Regions from separate parts of the Paenibacillus sp. sgz302164 genome, predicted to be linked through region 2. Evidence: predicted binding sites of a transcription regulator. Region 2 holds the regulator's gene; each other region holds the start of a gene.
The links. Region 2 encodes Rex, which represses fermentation and respiration genes when NADH is low (regulators of the CRP and FNR family bind a similar motif). Its sites were predicted from a motif close to TTGTGAAATATTTCACAA; they were not measured.
Positions count from the first base shown of each region.

Region 1: the regulator Rex is predicted to act here: its motif matches at 1,521-1,538, upstream of AC0LWT_RS25090 (cytochrome ubiquinol oxidase subunit I).
Region 3: the regulator Rex is predicted to act here: its motif matches at 4,895-4,912, upstream of adhE (bifunctional acetaldehyde-CoA/alcohol dehydrogenase).

Region 1 covers NZ_JBVYOL010000016.1:99,588-107,323, forward strand. Annotated here, with positions in the region: gene AC0LWT_RS25085 (hypothetical protein) at 83-1,441, shown strand; gene AC0LWT_RS25090 (cytochrome ubiquinol oxidase subunit I) at 1,593-2,987, shown strand; gene cydB (cytochrome d ubiquinol oxidase subunit II) at 3,037-4,047, shown strand; gene cydD (thiol reductant ABC exporter subunit CydD) at 4,049-7,705, shown strand.
Region 2 covers NZ_JBVYOL010000006.1:23,212-30,947, forward strand. Annotated here, with positions in the region: gene AC0LWT_RS11375 (inorganic phosphate transporter) at 1-179, shown strand, start outside; gene AC0LWT_RS11380 (hypothetical protein) at 1,011-1,385, shown strand; gene AC0LWT_RS11385 (redox-sensing transcriptional repressor Rex) at 1,423-2,043, opposite strand; gene dinG (ATP-dependent DNA helicase DinG) at 2,040-4,904, opposite strand; gene AC0LWT_RS11395 (tetratricopeptide repeat protein) at 4,990-5,583, opposite strand; gene panD (aspartate 1-decarboxylase) at 5,685-6,068, opposite strand; gene panC (pantoate--beta-alanine ligase) at 6,074-6,943, opposite strand; gene panB (3-methyl-2-oxobutanoate hydroxymethyltransferase) at 6,976-7,736, opposite strand, start outside.
Region 3 covers NZ_JBVYOL010000002.1:207,720-215,455, reverse strand. Annotated here, with positions in the region: gene pflB (formate C-acetyltransferase) at 1-2,106, opposite strand, end outside; gene adhE (bifunctional acetaldehyde-CoA/alcohol dehydrogenase) at 2,139-4,748, opposite strand; gene AC0LWT_RS04405 (cbb3-type cytochrome c oxidase subunit I) at 4,985-6,649, opposite strand; gene AC0LWT_RS04400 (cytochrome c oxidase subunit II) at 6,685-7,155, opposite strand; gene AC0LWT_RS04395 (cytochrome c oxidase subunit 2A) at 7,177-7,302, opposite strand; gene mobA (molybdenum cofactor guanylyltransferase) at 7,423-7,736, opposite strand, start outside.

The DNA of each region.
Region 1 (7,736 bases), on a different contig from region 2:
GCTTACATTCGTGTGACTTCACACATCATGTATGATATGATACAAAATGTATCATATTCGATAGGCAGGTGTCCAACCGCTGATGAAAAAGCGAAGGATTACGGTACTATGGAGTTTGGCATGGCTGATGCTGTTTCCTTTAACCGCGTTCTCCGCGGACGTCCCCCGGACGGCCGTCTATTTGGAGCCTGCGGACCAATCGGTCATCACCGCCGATTTGCTGCATGCCGCTGCAGCGGCGCCTCCCGGCGAGGCCGGCGCACAAGTGAAGCTGATGCTGCTGGATGAGAACAATCATCTTTTTGCGGAAGCGGAGGGGCAGGGGCGTGTAGAACGCGATTTCGATATCTCCGCTTATCGGAACCGGATCGTTTATTTGCAAGCCGAGGTATCGGATGCGGCGGGCGGCGGAGTTAGAACCCTTTATCATACTTTGTATGCGGACAATGGCCTGCGGCTGGTCAAGCTGCGGCAAGTTCCGGGCGTCATCGACGATTTCGACGAAAACCGGATCCTGTATACAGCTTATGATAAAAGGCTCCATTTGCTGGATGGCGAGGGCGGTCCCGATACGGTTGTATACGCGAAGCCCGATAAAATAGGCGCAAAGCTTACTCCGTCAGGCGCCGTGTTCACCGCGGGACTGTACGGGGACGGCTACGCTCATACGCTGCTCTGGAAAGACGGCTCGGCGGCGGACACGGGGCTGAACTATTTTGAAACGTGCTGCGACGGCGGCGACAGGCTCCAGGTCGCGGGCAGCTATGTGCTGCGGCCGGGTACGCACCGGGTTGACTGGATCGATTCAGCGACCGGCGAAGCGCGGAAATATCCCCTTCAAGGCACGTCCGCCTACGGCGCCAGCTTGAACATAAACGGCGAGTTCGTTTACTCGGGGACGGCCCGGGGAGACAAACTGACGCAGATTTACCGCTATGCGCAAGGGCAAAGCAGCCTCATCATTCCGCACCGGGAGCGTGCCAGCTATAATCCGGTATGGGACGGGCGCACGATCGTCTTCATCGGGGAAGGCGGCAAGCTGCTGAAGAAGCGGGACGGCGTCATCACCGAGCTTGGGCCGGCTGCGCCGCAAGGCACGTACGTTTATCCCCACGCCGATTATGAAATCGCGCAGGGCTGGATCGCTTTTACGAAGCAGTCGGGGGACGGGACCCGGCAAATTTATGTGCAGTCGCCTTCAGGCTCAGTGACGCAGGCAACTTACCTGCCAGTGGACGTGGACCGACCGAAGATCGACAAGCTGGCTCCTGACGGCACGCTAACCTACACGTTCGACAAGCAATTGTTTCTGATTGCGCCAGGTCAAGCGGCATCGATCGATTTGGGCTACGGCGGCGGAATGACCAAATGGCTGCACGGCTCGTGGTACAAAGCAGTGGGCGGCACGCTGTTCAAAATGAATACGGACGCAGCAGAATGACTCCATGGATCTAGGTCCATGGGGTCTTTTTTGTTTTTGTGCTAGGGATGTGCCTTTTTTGCCATAAATCGGCTTTATATTGTGATTTTCGTCACATGAATGCGTCCGAATCCTCCCTATAATCATGATCATAAGAAAGGGGGGCGTTATTTTGGACGCTTTGGATTGGAGCAGATGGCAGTTTGCAATAACGACGGTTTATCACTTTTTTTTCGTCCCGCTATCGATCGGGCTCGCGTTTTTGATCGCTTTTATGCAGACGCTGTACGTAGTGAAACATGATGACAAATACAAAATGATGGCCAAATTTTGGGGCAAATTGTTTCTCCTCAATTTCGCGGTCGGCGTCGTAACGGGGATTATGCAGGAATTTCAGTTCGGCATGAACTGGGCGGATTATTCCCGGTTTGTCGGGGCCGTTTTTGGCGGGCCGCTCGCAGTGGAGGCTCTCGTATCGTTTTTCCTCGAATCGACATTTCTCGGCATCTGGATTTTCGGCTGGGACCGGCTGCCCAAAAAAGTGCACCTGGCTTCCATCTGGCTTGTCGCCTTCGGCACGACGCTGTCCGCGCTTTGGATTCTAAGCGCCAACTCGTTCATGCAGGAGCCGGTCGGCTATGCGATTCGGAACGGGCGCGCGGAGATGACGGATTTCTTTGCGCTGCTGGGCAATACGCAGTTGTGGGTCGAGTTCCCGCACGTTGTTTACGGGGCGCTTGCGACAGGGGCGTTGTTCGTGACCGGCATCAGCGCATACAAAATACTGCGCAAGCATCAGACGGAGCTGTTTCAATCTTCTTTTACGATCGGAATCGTGGTTGCGCTGATAGCCAGCTTTTTGACGGCTGTAGCGGGGCACGAGCAGGCGCAGCATCTGATGAAATCCCAGCCGATGAAGATGGCCGCTTCGGAAGCATTGTGGGAAACGACGGGAGACAGCGCTCCGTGGACGGTTTTTGCCTTCATCGACCCTGCCAAAAAGGAAAACAAGTATCAGCTTGAAATTCCTTATGCGCTGAGCATTCTTTCCTATAATAAACTGCACGGAAGCGTGCCCGGCATGAATGAGCTGCAAAAAAAATATGAAACCCAGTACGGCCCGGGCAACTACATCCCGCCGGTCAGAACGACCTTTTGGAGCTTCCGCATCATGGTTGCGGCCGGGGTGCTGATGATTTTGCTCAGCATGTTCGGCACTTATGCGGCGCTGCGCAATCGGCTGGCCGGAAGCGCCATCTACCTGAAATGGATGATACCCGCCATTTCGCTGCCCTATATCGCCAATTCGGCAGGCTGGATCATGACCGAGGTAGGGCGCCAGCCATGGCTCGTCTTCGGCTTGCAAAAAACGGAGGACGGCGTATCGCCGCTCGTTTCCACGGGCATGGTAGCGACCTCGCTGATCGGATTTACGCTCGTGTACGGACTTTTGGCTGCGGCGTTCGTGTATCTTGTCGTTCATTTCGTGCGCAAGGGCGCCGACGACGAGTCGCAGCTTAAGCATAAGCAGGTTAGCCCGAATAAGGGAGCCGTCTCTTATCTCTAGAATTGGCGGAGGCGCAGTGAAAAAAGGAAAGTGAGGCGAACGTCAACATATGCTGGAAATTTTATGGTTTGTTTTAATCGCCGTGCTGTTTGTCGGGTTTTTCTTCTTGGAAGGTTTTGATTTCGGCGTCGGCATGCTGACGCCTTTCCTCGGCAAGTCCGATGTGGAGCGGCGCGTGCTGATCAATACGATCGGCCCGGTCTGGGACGGCAACGAGGTGTGGCTGATCACGGCCGGCGGCGCGATGTTCGCGGCGTTTCCGGGCTGGTACGCGAGCTTGTTCAGCGGATTTTATATGGCTTTGTTTTTGATGCTGCTGGCGCTGATCGGAAGAGGAGTGGCGTTCGAGTTTCGCAGCAAACTGGAAAATCCGAAGTGGAGAACGATGTGGGACTGGATCCTTTTCGGCGGCAGTTTGCTGCCTCCGCTGCTGTGGGGCGTCGCGCTGGCCAATTTGATGAAAGGCGTGCCGATCGATGCCAATACGAATTTCGTAGGTTCGTTCTGGGATTTGATTTCGCTGTATTCGGTAATGGCCGGTGTCAGCATCGTGCTGTTGTTTTTGCTGCACGGAGCGCTGTTTCTGTCGCTCAAAACGGAAGGGGAGCTGCGCGATCGCGCCCGCCGTTTTGCGAACCGGGTCGGCGCCTGGACGAGTGCGGCGCTTCTGCTGTTCGTTGTGCTCAGCTACGTGGAGACGGATATGTTCACGCGCGACGGGATCATCCCGGGCATGGTGCCGCTGACCGCCGGCATGGCGCTGCTGTCCGTTCATTTCTTCCTGAAGGCGGGCCGCGACGGCTGGGCGTTCATTATGACCGGCCTCACGATCGCGCTGTCCACCGTGACGGTGTTCATGTCGCTGTTCCCAAGGGTGATGATTTCCTCGCTCAACCCGGAGTGGACGCTGACGATTTACAATACGGCTTCCAACGAGTACACGCTAAAAGTAATGACGATTATCGCGCTTACGACGGTTCCGATCGTCATCGCCTATCAGGCGTGGACGTACTGGGTATTCCGCAAGCGGGTCAGCGTCAAGGACCATTTGGAGTACTGACATGATGAGCCGGTTGTTTGCCAAAGTGCAGGGAACCCGCGCGCTGTTCGCGGTCTGTATCGCGCTCGGCGCGGCAGGCGGGATGCTCATTATTTTGGAGGCGGCGGGTATCGCCCGGATTGCGGACAGAGCTTTTCTCGGCGGGCTCGGCCTTCAGGGGCTGCTTCCCGCATTCGGCATTCTGCTCGGCCTGATCGCGCTCAGAGCGGTCGTCCAGGCGGCGGGCGAGCAAGTATCCGCCCGCATGGCGCTGCGGATCAAAAGCGACCTGCGCGGGCGGCTGCTGCGCAAGCTCTCGGAGCTGGGGCCGAACTACGCCAAAGGCGAGCGCAGCGGCGAGCTGATCGGGACGGCATATGAAGGCGTCGAGCAGCTTGAAGCGTATCTGGCCCGTTATTTGCCGCAGGTCGCCTTGTCCATGCTGATTCCGGTCGCAGTATTTTGCGTCGTGGCGGGGCTGGACTGGATCTCGGCCATCGTGCTGGCTGTTACGCTTCCGCTGCTCGTGCTGTTTATGATTTTGGTCGGCCTGACCGCCAAATCGAAGGCCCGCAAGCAGTTCAAGACGCTTGGCCTGCTCAGCGGGCATTTTCTGGATGTGCTGCGCGGCCTGCCTACGTTAAAAATGTTCAACCGCAGCCGGGCGCAAATCGAAATTATCGCCCGCATCAGCGAAGATTACCGCCAGACGACGATGGGCACGCTGCGGCTGGCCTTTTTGTCGGCATTCGTCATGGAGCTGTTCGCCACGCTCAGTACGGCTGTCGTTGCCGTTTTCCTGGGCTTGCGGCTTATTGCCGGGGAAATCGGCTTTGAGCATGCTTTTCTGGTGCTGCTGTTGACGCCGGAGTTTTATGCGCCGGTTCGGACGCTGGGAACCCAGTTCCATGCCAGCACGAACGGAATGTCCGCTGCGGCGCGCATCATGGACATTTTGGAGACGGAGCCGCCGGGTTTTGTCGAGCGTCCGGGGGCGAAGCGGGGCACCGAGAATCCGCGGGGGCACCGGATCGAGTTTCAAGCGGTCGGTGTGTCGTATCCGGATGCTGCGGGGCCGGCGCTTGCGGATATTACGTTCACGCTGGAGCCGGGTGAGCGGATAGCGGTTGTCGGGCCGACGGGAGCGGGCAAAAGCACCCTGCTCGATTTGCTGCAGGGCTTCGTCCGGCCGACGTCGGGGCGCATTTTGATCGACGGCATCGACATGGCGGAGCTGTCGATGGATTGGTGGCGCAGCCGGCTGTCCGGCGTCGCTCAGAACCCCCGGTTGTACCACGGCACACTCGGGGACAACGTGACTTTGGGCAGCCCCGGGGCTGGGGATGCCGAGATTGCCGCGGCGCTCCGCGCGGCAGGCGTTGATTTTATAGACCGCCTCCCGCAAGGGCTGGAGACGGCGGTCGGCGATTCCGTCCGCCTGTCCGGCGGACAGGTGCAGCGCCTTGCGATTGCCCGCGCGCTGCTGAAACGCGCGCCGCTGCTGCTTTTGGATGAGCCGACGTCGGGCGTCGGCCTTGTTCATGAAGCCGCCGTCAGGAAGGGGCTCGATGCATTGCTGCAGGGCCGCATGTCCGTTACGGTGGCGCACCGGCTGGATACGGTGCAGGGTGCGGACCGCATCATCGTGCTTGACGGCGGGCGCATCGCGGAGATGGGCCGGCCGACCGAGCTGCTGGCCGCCGGCGGGCTGTACGCCCGCATGATTCATGCGGGCGCGGGTGGCGGCAGCACTGGCGGCGCTGCCGATGGCGGGGACGCCGGGCCGGAGGCTGCGGCGCCTGGCGCGGCACCCGGTCGATGGGCCGGCGCCGCTGAGGCGGCAGCGCCGGACGGACAGGGCAGCGGCGCTGCCGGGGCCGGGGCCCGCAGGGGCACCTTCCGCCGCATGCTGGCGTTTGTCCGTCCGTATAAAGGACGGACGGCGCTGGCGGCGCTGCTCGGCTTTGCGACGGTGGCGGCTAACATCGGGCTGATGGGGACGTCCGGCTATTTGATCGCCCGGTCGGCGCTTCGCCCCGAATCGGTGCTGATGCTTTGGACGCTGATCGTAGGCGTCCGGTTTTTCGGCATCGCCAGGGGAGTGCTGCGGTATTTGGAGCGACTCGTTTCCCACGATCTCACTTTCAGGGTTTTGCACCGCGTCCGCGTCTGGCTGTATGAAAGCCTGGAGCCGCGGGGAGCGGCGCTGCTGGAAAGCCGGCGCAGCGGCGATGTCCTGAACGCGATTACCGGCGATGTGGAGCAGCTGCAAAATTTATATTTGCGCGTGCTCGCTCCGCCGCTTGTCGCTTCGCTGACAGGGCTGCTCGGCTTTGCGGTGATGGCCGCTCACGATCTGAGGCTGGCCTGCATCTTGGGCGGGATGATGGTTGCGGCCGGAATTGGCATCCCTTGGATTTGCGCCCGCCTCGGAAGGCGGCACGGGGAAGGCGTCGTGCAGGCGCGGGCCGGTATGAATGCGGAAATGGCGGATTTGATCGCCGGCATGAAGGAATTGACGTTGTTCGGCCGGATGAGCGACCGGCTGGCCCGGATCGGCGACATTCAGGAGCGGTCGAACGCCTTTCAGGCGGCCCAGAACAGGCTGGGCGCTTATGCCGCCGGAACCATGCTTGGGGCTGCGCATCTTGGGATGTGGCTGGTCCTGCTGGCCGCGGTTTATCTCGCCGGCGCGGGGCGGCTTGAAGGGCTCGCCATTCCGGCGCTCGCGATGATGGCGCTGGCCTGCTTCGAGCCGGTCATGGCGCTGCCTGCCGCGTTCCAGCACATCGGCCAGACGATGTCGTCGGCCGACAGGCTGTTCCGCCTGGCGGACGAGTGCCGCCAAGCCGAGCCTGCGGCCGCGCCCGCGGCTGCGGGGACCGGGCCGGAGCGGTCGGCCGGCGGCTGGGAGGCGCGCATCCGCGATCTCTCATTCCGCTACGGCCCGCGGGAGCCTTATGCGGTTCGCGGCTTGTCTTTGACGCTGCGGCAGGGCAAAAGCGTCGCAGTCGTCGGCGAGAGCGGAGCGGGCAAAAGCACGCTGCTGCAAGTGCTGCTGCGGATGCGTCCGTATACGGAAGGATCCGTAACGATCAACGGGCAAGAGCTGAGAGGCTTGCCGGAGGAGGCAGTCCGCTGCGAATTTGCGGTTGTTTCGCAAAAGGTGCAGCTGTTCAACGCGTCCGCCGCCGCGAATTTGAAGCTCGGCCGGCCGGAGGCGTCGGAGGAGGAAATGCGGGCCGCGGCGCGGCTTGCGTTAATCGACGAGACGCTTGCGGCGCTGCCGGACGGCTACGATACGGTCATCGGCGAGCTGGGAGACCGCTTGTCCGGCGGCGAGCGTCAGCGTCTCGCTCTCGCGCGGGCTTTGCTGCGGCAGGCTCCGGCCGTGCTGTTCGACGAACCGGCCGCAGGGCTGGACGCGCTGACCGAAAAAGCGTTCGTCGACAACATGGACGCTTTGCTGAAAGATAAAGCGGTTTTGTGGATCACGCACAAATTGTCCGGTCTGGTTGAACGCATGGATGAAATCATCGTGCTGCAGGACGGCTCGGTGTGCGAAAGAGGCACGCACCAGGAACTGCTGAAGCGCAAAGGCTATTATTGGCGGTTGTGGCAGCTGGAAAGGGAAAAAGACTGGGAGCACGCGCTATTTCAGCAGCGTACCGGGACTTGACACAATTTTGAGTGCTAAAAAACTTATGGGA
Region 2 (7,736 bases):
TGCCTCTGTCAACGACGCACGTCATTTCATCGTCCATTATCGGAACGGGAAGCGTCCTGCGCTTCCATGAAGTCCAATGGGCAACCGTCGGCAAAATGATCATGACCTGGGTCATTACCATCCCGATCAGCATCGTCTTGTCTTACTCGATTTACTTCGTGTTGTTTAAGTTGTTTTAGATGAAAAACCCGGGCCGCTATGGCTCGGTTTTTTTGTTGTTTTTGCAAAGCGCGGCGGGGCGCTGCAATGCGGCTGTGGAGCGAGCCGCTTGTGCGCTGCATGCTCTGTGGAGCGAGCAGCATACGCGCTGCTTGCGCTGTTGAGCGAGCAGCATACGCGCTGCTTGCGCTGTTGAGCGAGCGCTTGCGCGCTGCTTGCTCTGTGGAGCGAGCGCTTGAACGCTGTATACGGCTGTGGAGTGAGGCGCTTGTGCGCTGCTTGCGCTCTGGAACGTGCGCTTGTGCGCTGCTTGCGTTGTTTTACGAGCCGCTTGTTAACGCTCTGCGATAGCCGCTCTCAGCGTCGAATTGAATGGCTACAGTACGTTAGATGTGCGCACAAGATCGCGTATTTGTTTGTTGACCTTCGCAATCAGGAGCGGTTTTAAAACCGAACTTTCACCGGTTTCCGCTTCTTTTTGCCGTCCGCCCAAAGACGGCACTTCGCGCCAATGAAACGAATTGGCTCGACAGCCGGAAAAAACTACAAAACTCCCATGACGCCGTAGACGTTACCCCCACAGAATGAAAACAATCGTCTACTGAAACAATTTCAAGCTTTAAAAGCGTAAAAGTTGGAAACGAGTACATTATTTTCGTTAAAATATAGGCTGCTGAGAAAACATACATTGGAGAGACGCATCATATTACGGGTAGAAAACCAGACTGTTGATAAAGTAACGGGGTAGAGGAACCAAAAGGGGCACAATCACTCTTCAGTAACCTACGGCTCTCTCCTGTACGGGTTACGGCGTTGGAACAAGCAGCCTGGCACAGAAAAAACCTGCGAAAGTGCAGGCTTTTTCAGCAGAAATGGTTCATTTCGGCAAAAAGCCTGCGATTGTGCAGGAATTTTCGCTAAAAACGATTCTCAGCCCATGTTCGCGGCGAAAAGCCTGCACATTTGCAGGAATTTTTCGTATCCAGCGCATCAGCGAGCAAAAAACTGTACTTTTGCAGGTTTTCTCCACGTTGCTAAGCAAATGTACTGCCTGCTGCCATGCGAGTTTTTCGCCGATCCAGCTTCCGGAGGCTTCTGCAGGGTTTTGTTTCTCTTCTGCAGTTTTCTGCGGGTTCCTGCAGGTTTCCGCGAGTTTCCACTGGTTCGTTTCTCCTCTGCAGGTTTCTGCAGCTTTCCCCTGCGTCCTGCTGCAAGTTTCCGCATAGCGCGAGCCCTTAGGGCCTTTGCGGCCGGAGTCTTGGCCTAGTCCAAATAATAGGCCAGACTCTGCAGCTCGGTCGTGAAATCGGCATGGTGCACGCGGATTTCGGGCGGCACCTTAATGATGACCGGAGCAAAATTAAGAATCGCTTCAATGCCGGCTTCGACGAATTGATTCGCCACATTTTGCGCTTCCGCTGCCGGTACCGTAATGATGCCGATTCTGACGCCAAGCCGCGATATCGCTTCTTTCAGCTCGTGCGTCGGCTGCACGATCAAATTATTGATCGTCTCGCCCGTTTTCTCGGGCATCGCGTCGAATACGGCGACAATTTTCATATCGTTGCGCAAATATGTGTTGTAGTTGCACAGTGCCCGCCCCAGGTTGCCCGCCCCGACCAGAGCGACCCGGATATGGCGGTCCAGCTTCAAGATCTGCCTGATCTTCTCGATGAGATAGCCGACGTCGTAGCCGATCCCTTTTTTGCCGAATTCCCCGAAATAGGCCAAATCTTTGCGGATTTGCGCGGGGTTCAAATCGAGCTTTTGCCCCAGATCCTGCGACGAGACCGTCATAATATTTTTCATCGCCAGCTCGTTCAAAAACCGCAAATAAATCGGCAGCCGGCGGACTACAGCTTCGGATATTTTTTGTGTCTTCACCGCTGCGCCTCCCCCATCCATTCCTCAATTCTTGGAATCATTTGTTCCGTCGTCATATGTTCAATCTTCGGACCGGGCAGCGAATAAAGAAAATATTTGCCGTACTGCGTATCGATAACGCGGGTATCGTAAATAATAACGATTCCTTTATCCGTAGCCCGCCGCACGAGCCGCCCGAATCCTTGCTTGAAACGAATGACCGCCTGCGGCACGGAAAATTTCATAAACGGATTTTCGTTCCGCTTTTTAATATTTTCACATTTGGCTTCAATGAGCGGGTGATTCGGAGGCTGAAACGGAAGCCGAATAATAGCCAAGCAGGACAACGCATCGCCCGGGATGTCCACGCCTTCCCAGAACGAGCTTGTACCCAGCAGCACGCAGGAATGGTGGTCCTGGAACATGCGGGTCAGCTTGCTGCGGTTGCCGCTGTCTACGCCCTGTCCAAGCACGGTAATCCCATGCGGCTTTAACCGCTCCTTCATGCCGGCATGAATCTGCTTTAACATCCGGTTGGATGTAAACAGCACGAGCATTCGGCCGTTGGTAACCAAAGCGACATTGCTTAAAGAATCGATAAGTGCTTGTATGAAAACGGCGTCCCCGGAAGGGCCTTTAATCGTCGGAAAATCTCTGGGAATACAGACCAGCGCCTGCTCCCTGTAATTGAACGGGGACGGAAGCTGCACCGTTTTGAGCTTGCCGGCCTCTTCGCCGGCGGGAATTTGCAAACCGAGCTGATCGGCCGAGTATTGGAACGATTTGTTCACGGATAACGTAGCCGAAGTCAAAATGATGCTGTCTTTATTTTTGAAAAAATGCTCCTGAAGCAGCGGACTCACATCCGTCGGCACACTGATCAGCTGCAGCGACTTGCTCTTGGAATACGTGCCGGCTTCCATCCAGTATACGTAACCTTGATCCTCCATTTTCATGAAAAAATGAAGCGCATCCCGGTGCCCGTAAAGCTCCTTCAAAGTTCCGTTCAAATCCGTCACGATGCTCTGGACTTCCAGAACTTCCTGCATCTCTTTGATCTCGCTCAGCATTTTGTCGAGCGTGCGGAGCGTATCGTTCATGCTCAAATAAATGTTGTCCTCCATCATCGTCAGCTCGCTCCAATGCGCCGGCAGCGCCTCGGGCTTCATGCGCAGCACGTATTGCGAGTTCTCCGATTGCGACGGGTCGCTTTTTGCCGTAAGCAGCTCGTACAACCCTTCGCTCAAACGCTCCCAGTCTTCCTTGATCTGCACGATTTTCGGGTACAAACCGTCTATCGCTGCGCTCCAGGCCAAAGCTCTCTCCTGCTCTTCCGCCGCCTTCTGAAGACGAAAGCGGAGCATAGGCAGCTGCCCGCTGCGGTTGTCTTTATACAACCACTGCAAAGAATGGTAAAACGCGCCCGAGTGCAGCTCGATCCCCAGATGCTTGCTGGCCACTTCTTCAAAGTGGTGTGCTTCGTCGATGACCAGATGCTTGTAGCCGGGCAGCAGGCGGTTCTCGGCCTTCATATCGGTAAACAACAGCGAATGGTTCGTTATGATGACATCTGACGTGTTCGCATCGTGGCGGGCGCGGTGGTAGAAACATTTTTTGAACCAGGGGCACATACGGTTCAGGCAGGAATCGGTATCGCTGGCCACCGAATGCCAGAACTGCGCGCCTTTATTGCCGAAATTCAGCTCCTCTTCGTCCCCGTGTTTCGTTTCGCTGAGCCATACGACCATTTGAGCCGCTGTGACCGAGTCGTCCTTGCCGTACTCGTAATCGCGCGTGACCAGCTTGTTTTCGAACTTGCGCAAGCAAAGATAATGACTTCTGCCTTTCAATACGGCCGCTTTAAAAGGTATCGGAAAAATGTCCTTCAGCAGCGGAATATCCCGCTCGCGCAGCTGTTCCTGCAAATTAATCGTATGCGTGCTGACGATCACTTTTTTATCGTGTTTGATTCCGTAATACAGCGCAGGAATCAGGTAGCCCAGCGATTTGCCGGTACCCGTACCCGCTTCAATCATTAAATGCGTGTCGGCCTCCAGCGACTGCTCCACTTCATGGATCATCTGCTCCTGCGCCGGGCGGTCCTCGAACACGTCAAACCGCTGCTGAAGCGCCTGCTTCAAACTGTCATGAAATTCGGAAAAAGCAGCACCGAGCTTCCGAATGTCCTGCGCGTCTCTTTCCTCTTCGTCCTCGCCCCAATCGCTTACGTTCATCGTAAACTGCCGGAAATAACGGTGAGTATCGGTATCGATGCTCGTATTCATTTCCTTGTAGGCGCGGATTTCATCCAAAAACCAGCCCAAATCGCTGGCACCGCTTTCGAATATGTGGCTGAGCCGCTGCACGGTCAAGAGCGGAAGACCGAGTATGCGCTCCATGCAAATGATCCAGATCAAAGCGGTAACCTCGGCGTCGCTGTCGGCCTGATGCGGCCTCTCATGATCCAGTCCGAACATGTCCGCCACCATGCCAAGCTGCAAGCTCGGCGTCGACGGAAACAGCATGCGCAGCATATCCATCGTATCGAGCACGCGGCCCGAAAACGGAGGAAATCCGCATTTCGTCAAGCCTTTCTGCAAAAACGATAAGTCGAATTGCACATGATGGCCGACGAGAACACAGTCAAAAAGAAGCGGAAACATCGCCGTCATCACTTCGTCAAGCTGCGGCGCATGCTCCACCATTTCATCGGTAATGCCGGTCAGCGTAGTAATAGAAGAAGGTATACCCATTCCTGGATTGACCAGGGAAGTATACCTGTCGACAATTTGAAATTGATCTATAATGACAAGCCCAACCTGAATAATTTCATCCGAAGACTGGCTTCCTGTCGTTTCAAAATCCAAAACTGCAAATTTCATGACGTATCCTTCAATCCCTTCGTCCTGCTCTTCCTCTAGCATACCAAATCTGTTCAGGAAAAGGGAATACCCACTTGCCGGTTCGTTATGATTCGTCGAGATTAATGAGCGGTTCCATGCAAGTCGGGTCCGTATGATAAGCTTTTTGAAAATATTCGAAAGCTTTTTCCATATTATGATTTTGCACCTGTATGCAGCCCATGGCATTATAGGAAATGGCTTTCATCTTCGCATTCTCGGTTAGCGGAAGGAGGAATTGGAAATGCCTGTAAGCTTCTCCGAACTCCCCTTTCCTTAAATAACCCATCGCCAAATACATCCGGGCGAGCAAAAAATCCGGCTGCCGCTTCATCAGCGACTCGAACTCCCGAATCGCCTGATCGTACATCGACAGCTTGTAATAGCCCTGGCCCCGCAAAAACTCATCGGTCTGCTTGCCGGTTACATCCAGATCCATGAGCTCTTTATGCAGGGTTTGAGTATCCATCGGTACGCCCCCATAAAACTTTCCCAGCTTCTCCTCGAATTGAAGCCAAGACTCGATAAACTCGTCGCTCATCAGCTTCAGAACTTGAAGCTGCTCGTCAAGCTCGGCTTTTTTGTGGTCTGCGGCGTTCGGATACTCTTTTTGGATTTCTTCCAAAACCTCGTTCATCGTGGAAAATAAATGCTTGAACATTTGCCATCCCACCTTTGCTTCGAAAGCTTATCCTCATTCTTTGTTAAGAGCGCCGATTTCATGCATGCCCCTTCAAGGAAGATTGATCAAGGGAAGACGGATCAAAGCACGGTCGAATGGATTTCTTCTTTCAGCAGCTGCGTCACCTTATTGTTCTCGCCCATAATGGCGATCGTCGGCGTATGCCGCTTCGCTTCTTCGTCGGTCATCATCGCATAGGAGACGATAATGACCGTATCGCCTGCCTGCACAAGCCGGGCGGCCGCGCCGTTCAGGCAAATGACGCCCGATCCGCGGGGGCCGGGAATAATATAGGTTTCCAGTCTGGCGCCGTTGTTGTTGTTGACGATTTGCACTTTTTCGTTCGGCAGCATATCCACCAAATCGATCAAGTCCTCATCGATCGTAATGCTGCCCACATAGTTGAGATTGGACTCGGTAACGGTGGCGCGGTGTATTTTGGCTTTCATCATCGTACGAAACATTGGGCTCACTTCCTAACGGGTAAAATGATATTATCGATAAGTCTCGTTTGTCCGAATTTGACGGCTACCGCAACAATGACGGATGACGTTTCCGCGGCGGACAACGTTTCATAAGGTTCCAAAGTCGGATATTGCAAAGCTTCGACATAATCAATGTTTGCCAGCGGCGCCGTGGCAATATGCTCGCTCACGATCCGGACCAAAGATGCGGAGCTCGAAGCCAAGCCGTCCCGCACCGCGGCAGCGGCTTTTTGCAAAGCCTGGGAAAGCACAACCGCCTGCTGCCGCTCTTCGCCGCTCAAGTAGACGTTGCGCGAGCTCATGGCGAGTCCGTCCGCTTCGCGCAGCGTAGGGCAAGGGACAATCTCGACAGGCATGTTCAAGTCGTCGACCATTTGTTGAACGACCGCGACCTGCTGGGCATCCTTTTGCCCGAAATAAGCTTTGTCCGGCTGCACGATCTGGAACAGCTTGCTCACAACCGTCGCAACGCCGTCAAAATGCCCCGGACGGGACGCTCCGCACAACCGGGAAGTTATCCCCGACACGCTAACCGTCGTGCGTATTTCCCGCGGATACATTTCCTTGACTTCGGGCAAAAAGACGATATCAACACCCGCGGCTTCCGCCAACTGCAAATCGCGCTCCGTATTCCGCGGATAGCGTTCAAAATCTTCATTCGGGCCGAATTGCAGCGGATTGACAAAAATGCTCAGCACAACAAGTCCGCTTTTTTCCCTGGCCGTTTTCAGAAGGCTCATATGCCCGTCATGCAAATATCCCATTGTCGGCACGAACCCGACTTCCCCGCTGCGGCTGCGCCGAAATTCCGCAATCCTGGCGCGCAGCCCGGCAATGGTGCGAATGACTTCCATCGTTTGAGTTTGAGTCGCTTCCATCGCAGACATCACTCCTTGCCCCCGTATAAATATTGAACGACTTCGTTGTCCATATGAAACGTATGCTCGGCTGCGGGAAAGCTCCGTTCTTTCACTTCTTTCACATACCCGCCGATTCCTTCTCGAATAGTTTCTCCAATATTGGCGTACGATTTAACGAATTTTCTGGGTGGCGTCTCCGGTCCGTATTGGAGCAAATCGTGAAAAACGAGCACTTGGCCGTCGCAATTCACGCCTGACCCGATCCCGATCGTCGGGATGGACAGCTCCTTCGTTACCCATGCGGCAAGCTCATCGGTAACGAGCTCCAGCACGACGGCAAACGCGCCGGCACGCTCCAGCGCCTTCGCATCGCTAAGAAGCTTCTCGGCCTGCTCCGAGCTTCTGCCCTGCACGCGGAAGCCACCGATCTGGTGTACGGACTGCGGCGTCAACCCGAGATGTCCGACGACGGGAACGCCCGCCTTCGTAATCGCCTCCACCGTCGCCGCGATTTCCGCGCCGCCTTCCAGCTTGACCGCCTGCGCTCCGCCCACTTGCATCAAGCGGGCAACACCCTGCAGCGCCAAATCGACGCTGCCGTGATACGTCATAAACGGCATATCCGCGACTACAAACGTAGAAGATGCTCCCCGCACCGCCGCGCGCGTATGATAGACCATATCGTCCAGCGTTACGGGCAAAGTCGAATCGTAGCCGAGCACAACGTTGCCAAGCGAATCCCCGACCAAAATAACGTCGACGCCCGCTTCTTCGGCGAGCTTTGCCG
Region 3 (7,736 bases), on a different contig from region 2:
CAGATGATGCCCTCCGCTGGCCATGTAGCCATCCATCATGGCAACGAGATTGGCGATCCGCGCTTCGTCTTCGCGGCCGAGCGCCTTCGGCACGATCGAGAAGGTGTTCGAGATGCCGTCCAGGCAGTGCTCGTAAGGAATTTTCGCCACGGAAGCGAGCGAGGCCAGCGCGCCTTTGCGGTCGCGTCCGTGCATCGGATTGGCGCCCGGCGCGAACGGTTCGCCGGCTTTGCGGCCGTCCGGCGTGCTGCCGGTTTTTTTGCCGTAGACGACGTTCGACGTAATCGTCAGCACGGACATCGTCGGCAGAGCGTCGCGGTACGCCTTATGTTTGCGCAGCTTGTTCATGAACGTTTCGGCAAGCTGCACGGCGATCTCGTCGACCCGCGGGTCGTTATTGCCGTACTGCGGATATTCGCCTTCGATCTCGAAATCGACGGCAATGCCGCGCTCGTTGCGGATCGGCCGCACCCGCGCATATTTGATCGCGCTGAGCGAGTCCGCGACGACGGACAATCCCGCGATGCCGCAAGCCATCGTGCGCAAAATTTCGCGGTCGTGCAGCGCCATTTCCAGCCGTTCGTAGCAATATTTATCGTGCATGTAGTGGATGACGTTGAGCGTGTTCATGTACAGCTTGGCCAGCCATTCCATCACCTGGTCGAATTTGGGCGCGACTTCCTCATAGCTCAGCACATCGGACAGGACAGGCGCCGCCTGCGGTCCGACCTGAATGCCCAGCTTCTCGTCCACGCCGCCGTTGATCGCATACAGCAGCGCTTTAGCCAGATTGGCGCGCGCTCCGAAAAACTGCATCTGCTTGCCGATACGCATCGCTGATACGCAGCAGGCGATCCCGTAGTCATCACCATAGTAAGGACGCATCAGATCGTCGTTCTCGTACTGGATCGAGCTGGTCTCCGCCGATACTTTGGCGCAGTAAGCTTTGAAACCTTCCGGCAGCTGCGTCGACCACAGTACGGTCAAGTTCGGCTCAGGCGCCGGTCCCAGATTGTACAGAGTATGCAGGAAGCGGAAGGAGTTTTTCGTCACTCGCGTCCTTCCGTCCAGCCCCATCCCGCCGATCGATTCCGTTACCCAAGTCGGGTCTCCGCTGAACAGCTCGTTGTAATCCGGGGTGCGGAGAAACTTCACGATGCGCAGTTTCATGACGAAATGGTCGATCAGTTCCTGCGCCTGCTCTTCCGTCAGCACGCCTTCCTGCAAATCGCGCTCGATATAAATATCGAGGAAGCTGGATACGCGGCCAAGGCTCATCGCCGCGCCGTTCTGCTCCTTGATGGCGGCCAGATAGGCGAAGTACAGCCACTGCACGGCTTCCGCCGCGCTGGCGGCAGGCCGTGAAATGTCGAAGCCGTAGGACTTCGCCATCTGCTTCAGCTCGCCGAGGCTGCGAATTTGCTCGGACAGCTCTTCGCGCAGCCGGATGACATCCTCGGTGATCGCATCGACCTCGAGCTGCACCAGATCGGCGCGCTTCGCTTCGATCAGGCGGTCAACGCCGTACAGCGCGACGCGCCGGTAGTCCCCGATGATCCGCCCGCGGCCGTACGCATCAGGCAGACCTGTGATGATGCCCGCCTTGCGGGCGGTTTTCATCTCGGTCGTGTAGGCGTCGAACACGCCCTGGTTGTGCGTTTTGCGGATGTCCGTGAAGAGGCGGACAAGCTCCTCGGGCAGCTTGAAGCCGTAAGCTTCGCAGGCGTCGACGACCATGCGGATTCCGCCGAACGGCTGCACGGAACGCTTGAACGGCGCATCGGTCTGAACGCCGACGATTTTTTCTTTATCCTTCGCGATGTAACCCGGCGCATGGGAAGTGATCGTGGATACGGTGTTCACATCCACATCCAGGACGCCGCCGTTTTCCCGCTCACGGCGCGTCAGCTCGCTGACGATGCGCCACAGCTCGGTTGTCGCTTCGGTCGGGCCCGCCAGGAAGGAACCCGATCCCAGATACGGAGCCACGTTCTTATCGATAAAATCCTTGACGTCGACTGCTTTTTCCCACTTGCCGCCTTTAAACCCTTTCCAGGAGCCGGCTTTGCCGGCCTGGATCGCGATGTCTTTTTCCTCAATCGCCATGTTTGTGACCTCCTATCAATTGGTATTAACGGTTATTCAAATTTGCCGTAGAACGCTTTGCGGTACACGTCGGCAAGCTCCGTCACCAGCGGCATCCGCGGGTTGGCCGTCGTGCATTGGTCCTCAAAAGCCCGGTCGGCCAAGTAGTCGACGCGCGATTCGAACTGTTGGGCGTCGAATCCGAGATCCTGGAATTTCTCCGGAATGCCGAGCGATTTGTTCAGCTTGCGGATCGCATCGATCAGGCTGTTCACGCCTTCTTCCGTCGTTTTGGCCGGAAGTCCGAGCATCCGCGCGATTTCGGCGTAGCGCTGATCGGCGACGAAATGATCGTATTTCGGGAACGATGCGAACTTCGTCGGCTTCTGCGCATTGTAGCGGATCACGTGCGGCATCAGGATCGCATTGGTGCGGCCGTGAGCCGTATGGTATTCGCCGCCCCACTTGTGCGCCAGGCTGTGGTTGATGCCGAGGAAGGCGTTGGCAAAAGCCATGCCGGCAATCGTCGAGGCGTTGTGCATTTTTTCGCGGGCGACCGGATCGCCGGTAGCGAACGATTTTTCAAGATTTTGGAACACGAGCTGGACCGCCTTCATCGCCAGGCCATCGGAATAATCGTTAGCCATCACCGATACGTAAGCTTCGATCGCATGCGTCAGCACGTCCATGCCCGTATCGGCCACCGCCGTTTTCGGCAGGCTGTACACGTAGTCCGGGTCGATGATCGCCACGTCCGGCGTCAGTTCATAATCGGCCAACGGATATTTCGTATTGCCTTTCGCCTTGTCGGTAATGACCGCGAACGAGGTTACTTCCGAACCGGTGCCCGACGTTGTCGGAATCGCCACGAACTTCGCCTTGTTGCCAAGCCGCGGATATTTGTACACGCGTTTGCGGATGTCCAGGAACTTTTGCTTCAGCGCATCGAAGCTCGTATCCGGGTATTCGTAGAACAGCCACATCGCCTTGGCCGCATCCATCGGCGAGCCGCCGCCGAGCGCAATGATGCAGTCCGGCTGGAAGGAAGCCATTACCTGTCTGCCGCGTTCCACGGTATCCACGGACGGATCCGGCTCTACGTCGGAGAACACTTCGATGTAGACAGGCAGTTGGCGTTTGCGCAAATAGTATTCGACACGCTCCACATAGCCGAGTTTGACCATCATCGGGTCCGTCACGATCATGACCCGGGAGATGTCGGGCATTTTTTCCAGGTACTGCGTCGCGCCCTTTTCAAAGTAAACTTTAGGCGGAATTTTGAACCACTGCATATTGACGGTGCGGTAGGCGACCCGTTTGACGTTGATCAGATTGACCGCGCTGACGTTGGAGGTCGTCGAGTTGTGGCCGTACGAACCGCATCCGAGCGTCAGTGACGGCAGGTTCGTGTTGTAAATGTCGCCGATCGCGCCGTGCGTCGACGGCGAGTTGACAATAACGCGCCCCGTCTGCAGCTTCGCGGAGAACGCGCCGATCACATCGGCATTCTGCGAATGAATGACGGAGGAATGGCCCATGCCGCCGAAGCGAACCACTTCCGCCGCCCGTTCGATGCCCTGCTCCGCCGTTTTCACTTTGTAGCAGGCCAGCACAGGGCTGAGCTTCTCGGCGGACAGCGGGTAAGCTTCGCCGACGCCGGCCAGCTCGGCGACGAGAATTTTCGTCGATGCCGGCACTTTGATGCCCGCCATCTCGGCGATTTTGACCGCCGATTGGCCGACGATGACGGCGTTGACCGCGCATTTTTCACTGTTGATCACAAGCTTGGATACGGCTTCGGTCTCTTCCTTGTTCAGGAAATAGCAGCCCTGGTCGATCATCAGCTTTTTCGCCTCGGCGTAGATCGCCTCTTCGAGAATGACCGCCTGCTCGGAAGCGCAAATCATGCCGTTGTCGAACGTTTTGGACAAAATCAGATCATTGATCGCCTGCGGCAGGTTCGCCGTCTTCTCAATGAAGCACGGCACGTTGCCGGGTCCGACCCCGAGCGCCGGCTTGCCTGTGCTGTAGGCGGCTTTGACCATCGAAGATCCGCCCGTCGCAAGCACGAGCGCCACATCGGGATGGTTCATGAGCAGCCCTGTCGCTTCCAGGGACGGGTACTGCACCCACTGGATGCAGTTGTCGGGAGCGCCTGCGGCGACCGCGGCTTCCAGCAAAGTTCTGGCCGCCGCTGCGCTCGATTGCTGAGCGGACGGATGGAAGGCGAAGATGATCGGATTGCGCGTTTTGATCGCGATTAAAGCTTTGAACATCGTGGTGGAAGTCGGATTCGTCACTGGCGTAACGCCGGCGATAATGCCCACAGGCTCCGCCACCATCCGGTAGCTTTCATAGACGTTTTCCTCGATGACGCCGACGGTTTTGTTGTTCTTGATGCTGTGGTAGATGTACTCGGTCGCGAACAGGTTTTTCGTGATTTTGTCCTCGTACACGCCGCGCCCGGTCTCATCGACGGCCATCTTGGCCAGTACCATGTGCCGGTCGATGCCGGCCAGCGCCATTTGCTGAACGATGGCGTCAACCTGCTCCTGGTTCAGCTCGAGGAAAGCTTGCTGCGCTTTCTTCGCTTTTGCCACCAGTTGGTTCACTTCGTCTTTTGCGGAAATTTGTACGTTTACTTGGCTCTCTTTAACTGCCATCTTCTTCCACTCCTTTATATGATCAATAATGGGTGAATAACCTAATGTTGTGTTTGTTTCTACACAAAGAGTACCGCTTTTGGAGGGCTGCAACTATGAGAAAAATCACAAATGAAGCTTCGCAGGCGGCTATATTCGTGAAGATATTGTGAATTATTTCACAATATCTTTGGAGAGAAAAGGCATTCCCCGGCTGACAAGCCGAAATGCCTTCTCTTTTCCTGCATCACCTGTCGTTACCAGGTAATAAATCCTTTGGAACCCGGTGCCGGATTCGTCACCATATCCATCAGCGGCAGCGTATAAGCGATGAGGATCAGCGCGGCTGACAAGCCGATCCACACGCCCCACCGCTCCAAATAAGCAGGGGTCGCTTCCGCCTGCTCCATCGGCTCGCCGATCGGATACTCCGTCTCCCCCCGGGGCGCGCGAAGCAGCGCGAATACGTTGTACACCATCATCAGCACCGCGATGAACAAAATCGTTCCGCCGATCGCCATCCATACGTAATAGGATGTCCAGCCTGCCGCGTCCGCATGATTTTCATAAGTGGTGTACGCGGTTCTTCTCGGAGCCCCGAACAGGCCCACTATATGCATCGCACCGGACATAAAGAACATGCCTATGCACCAGATAACCGTTTGAATCAAGCCAAGTTTGTTCATCCGCGGGGTCAGCACGCGCCCCGTCACTGCCGGAAGCAGCCAGTACGCAATGCCGAAAAACGTCAGCGCCACGCTCGTCGCAACCGTCAAATGAAAATGCCCCGTCACCCACAGCGTATTATGAACGACCGCATTCATCTGGTTGCTCGCATTAATCAAGCCGCCCGCCCCTGCCGGTATAAAGATCAGCATGCCCATGAACGGCGCGAAAAAACGCACATCCTTCCAAGGCATCACCTTGACCCACCCGAACAAGCCCGTAGCCCCTTTGGCCCGCCCGTTCAATTCGAATGTGGCGAACAGGGAGAACGCCGTCATCAGCGACGGAACCACGACCATAAAGGTCAGCACGACCTGCAAATATTTCCAGAAAGGGCTGATGCCCGGCTCCATCAATTGATGGTGAAAGCCTACCGGAATCGAGAACAGCAGCAGCAAAATGAACGACAACCGCGCCAAAGCGTCGCTGTAAATTTTGCCGCCGATAATTTTCGGAATGATCACGTACCAGCACATGTAGGCCGGCATCAGCCAGAAATAGACGAGCGGATGTCCGAAATACCAGAACAGCGTGCGGCTCAGCATGACGTTAATCGTCTCCACCCAGCCGAACGACCACGGTATGAGCTGGATCAACACTTCGGCGGCTACGCCCAGCGTGGCGATTTGCCACATGAGAAAAGTGACGACGGACATGAAGGCGAACAGTGGAGATATCTCGCCCCGATTCGTTCTTTTCCAGTACTTGTACTGATAAAACACGCCCCAGCCGCTGATCCAGCTCCCGACAACGACCAAAGCCAATGCGATGTAAAAATACGGAGAAGCTTTGAGCGGCGCGTAAAACGTGTAAAGCACGCTGGCTTTGCCCGCCAAAACCATCGCGACCCCAATGGCCGTGCCGGCCGTCATTAAGGCGAAGCCCGCCCACCCCATGCGGCGCACAATCGGCAGCAGCTTGCCTCCAAGCGTATAAGAAATGCCCGAATAGAGGAAGCCGATAATAAAATAAGTCGTAAAAATGAGCGCCATCAATACCCCATGGGCCGTCAGCAGCTCGTAATAGCCGATTCCGTACGGCAGCTTGACCGTCCCGCTGCGGACCATGCTCTGCAGCAGCCCGGCGATGCCGCCGATCAGCAAAGCGATGAACGCCACGATGATGTGCGCGACGACGAGCTTCCCGTCTTTCAGATCGAATTTCGTGCCGTTTCCGTGCAAATGCGCTACTTTCATGACCATTGCCACCCCCTTTTGCTTGCGTCCCGAATTCATTTGACGATAATCGTCGTTTTCATAAATTCATGCGCCCCGCCGCAGTATTCGTTGCACAGGATGAGGTACTCGCCCGGCTTTGTGAACGTATGGCTCACATGGCTGACCTCGCCGGGCACGATCATCATGTTCACGTTTGTGCCGGGAATTTCAAATCCGTGCACGACATCCTGGGTTGCCACGATAAAATTGATTTTCGCACCGACGGGCACCTCCATTTTGTCCGGAGCATACCCGAACGTGAACGCCGTCATCACAGCTTCGTACTCGTTGTCCCCGATTTTGCGGAGTCCGGGATTGTCAAAAGGAGCCGTTTCCTTCAGCTTGGCCGGATCGATCTGGTGATGGTGCTCGCTCGGGGGCTTGACGCCCATGGCAAAAGCGGACACGCCCAGCACGCCGAGAAACACGAACAGCATAGAGATGCCAATGGTCAACCAAATTTTTTCAAGCTTGTGAATATGCATGGCGATCCACCCTTCACATTTCTAGTTTCTGGAAATAAACAATAAATAAACGGCAACCCAGCTTGCAATCAAAAACGCGCCCAGCAGCAGTACGGCGGCAAACGTTCCATTCAAAACCGGTTCGGCCTTTTCCTTATTGTTATCCATGTCATCTTCCCCTCCATTTGTGGTCCAGCCTCTCATTACCTACATTTTAGTGTCCTTGATCCCCGCCCTCTGTGATATCGGTCACAACAACATCGAGCAAATATGAACAATCCGTTACCTTTACGTTTGGGGGACGGCCATGCGCTGCAAAGCTTCGTAATCGGCAGACGTCTTGATGCTGGCGACGAAATTCAATCCCACATCGCGCTCCTGCAAATAGCGGTCATCCAGCTCCCCCCAAAAAATGTGGTTGAGCAGCGCCGACATTCTCGTCTCCCCCCGCTGCAGCAGGCCGACGATCGCCTCCTTGCACTTGCGGTCATAAATGCCGTGAAGCGGATACAACCCTCCGGCAACCAAAGGCACGACGGCGTCAAAGCCGTCCTTTTTCCGCTCCCACAGCAGCTCCGCCGCCTTGCAGGAAAGAAACGGCA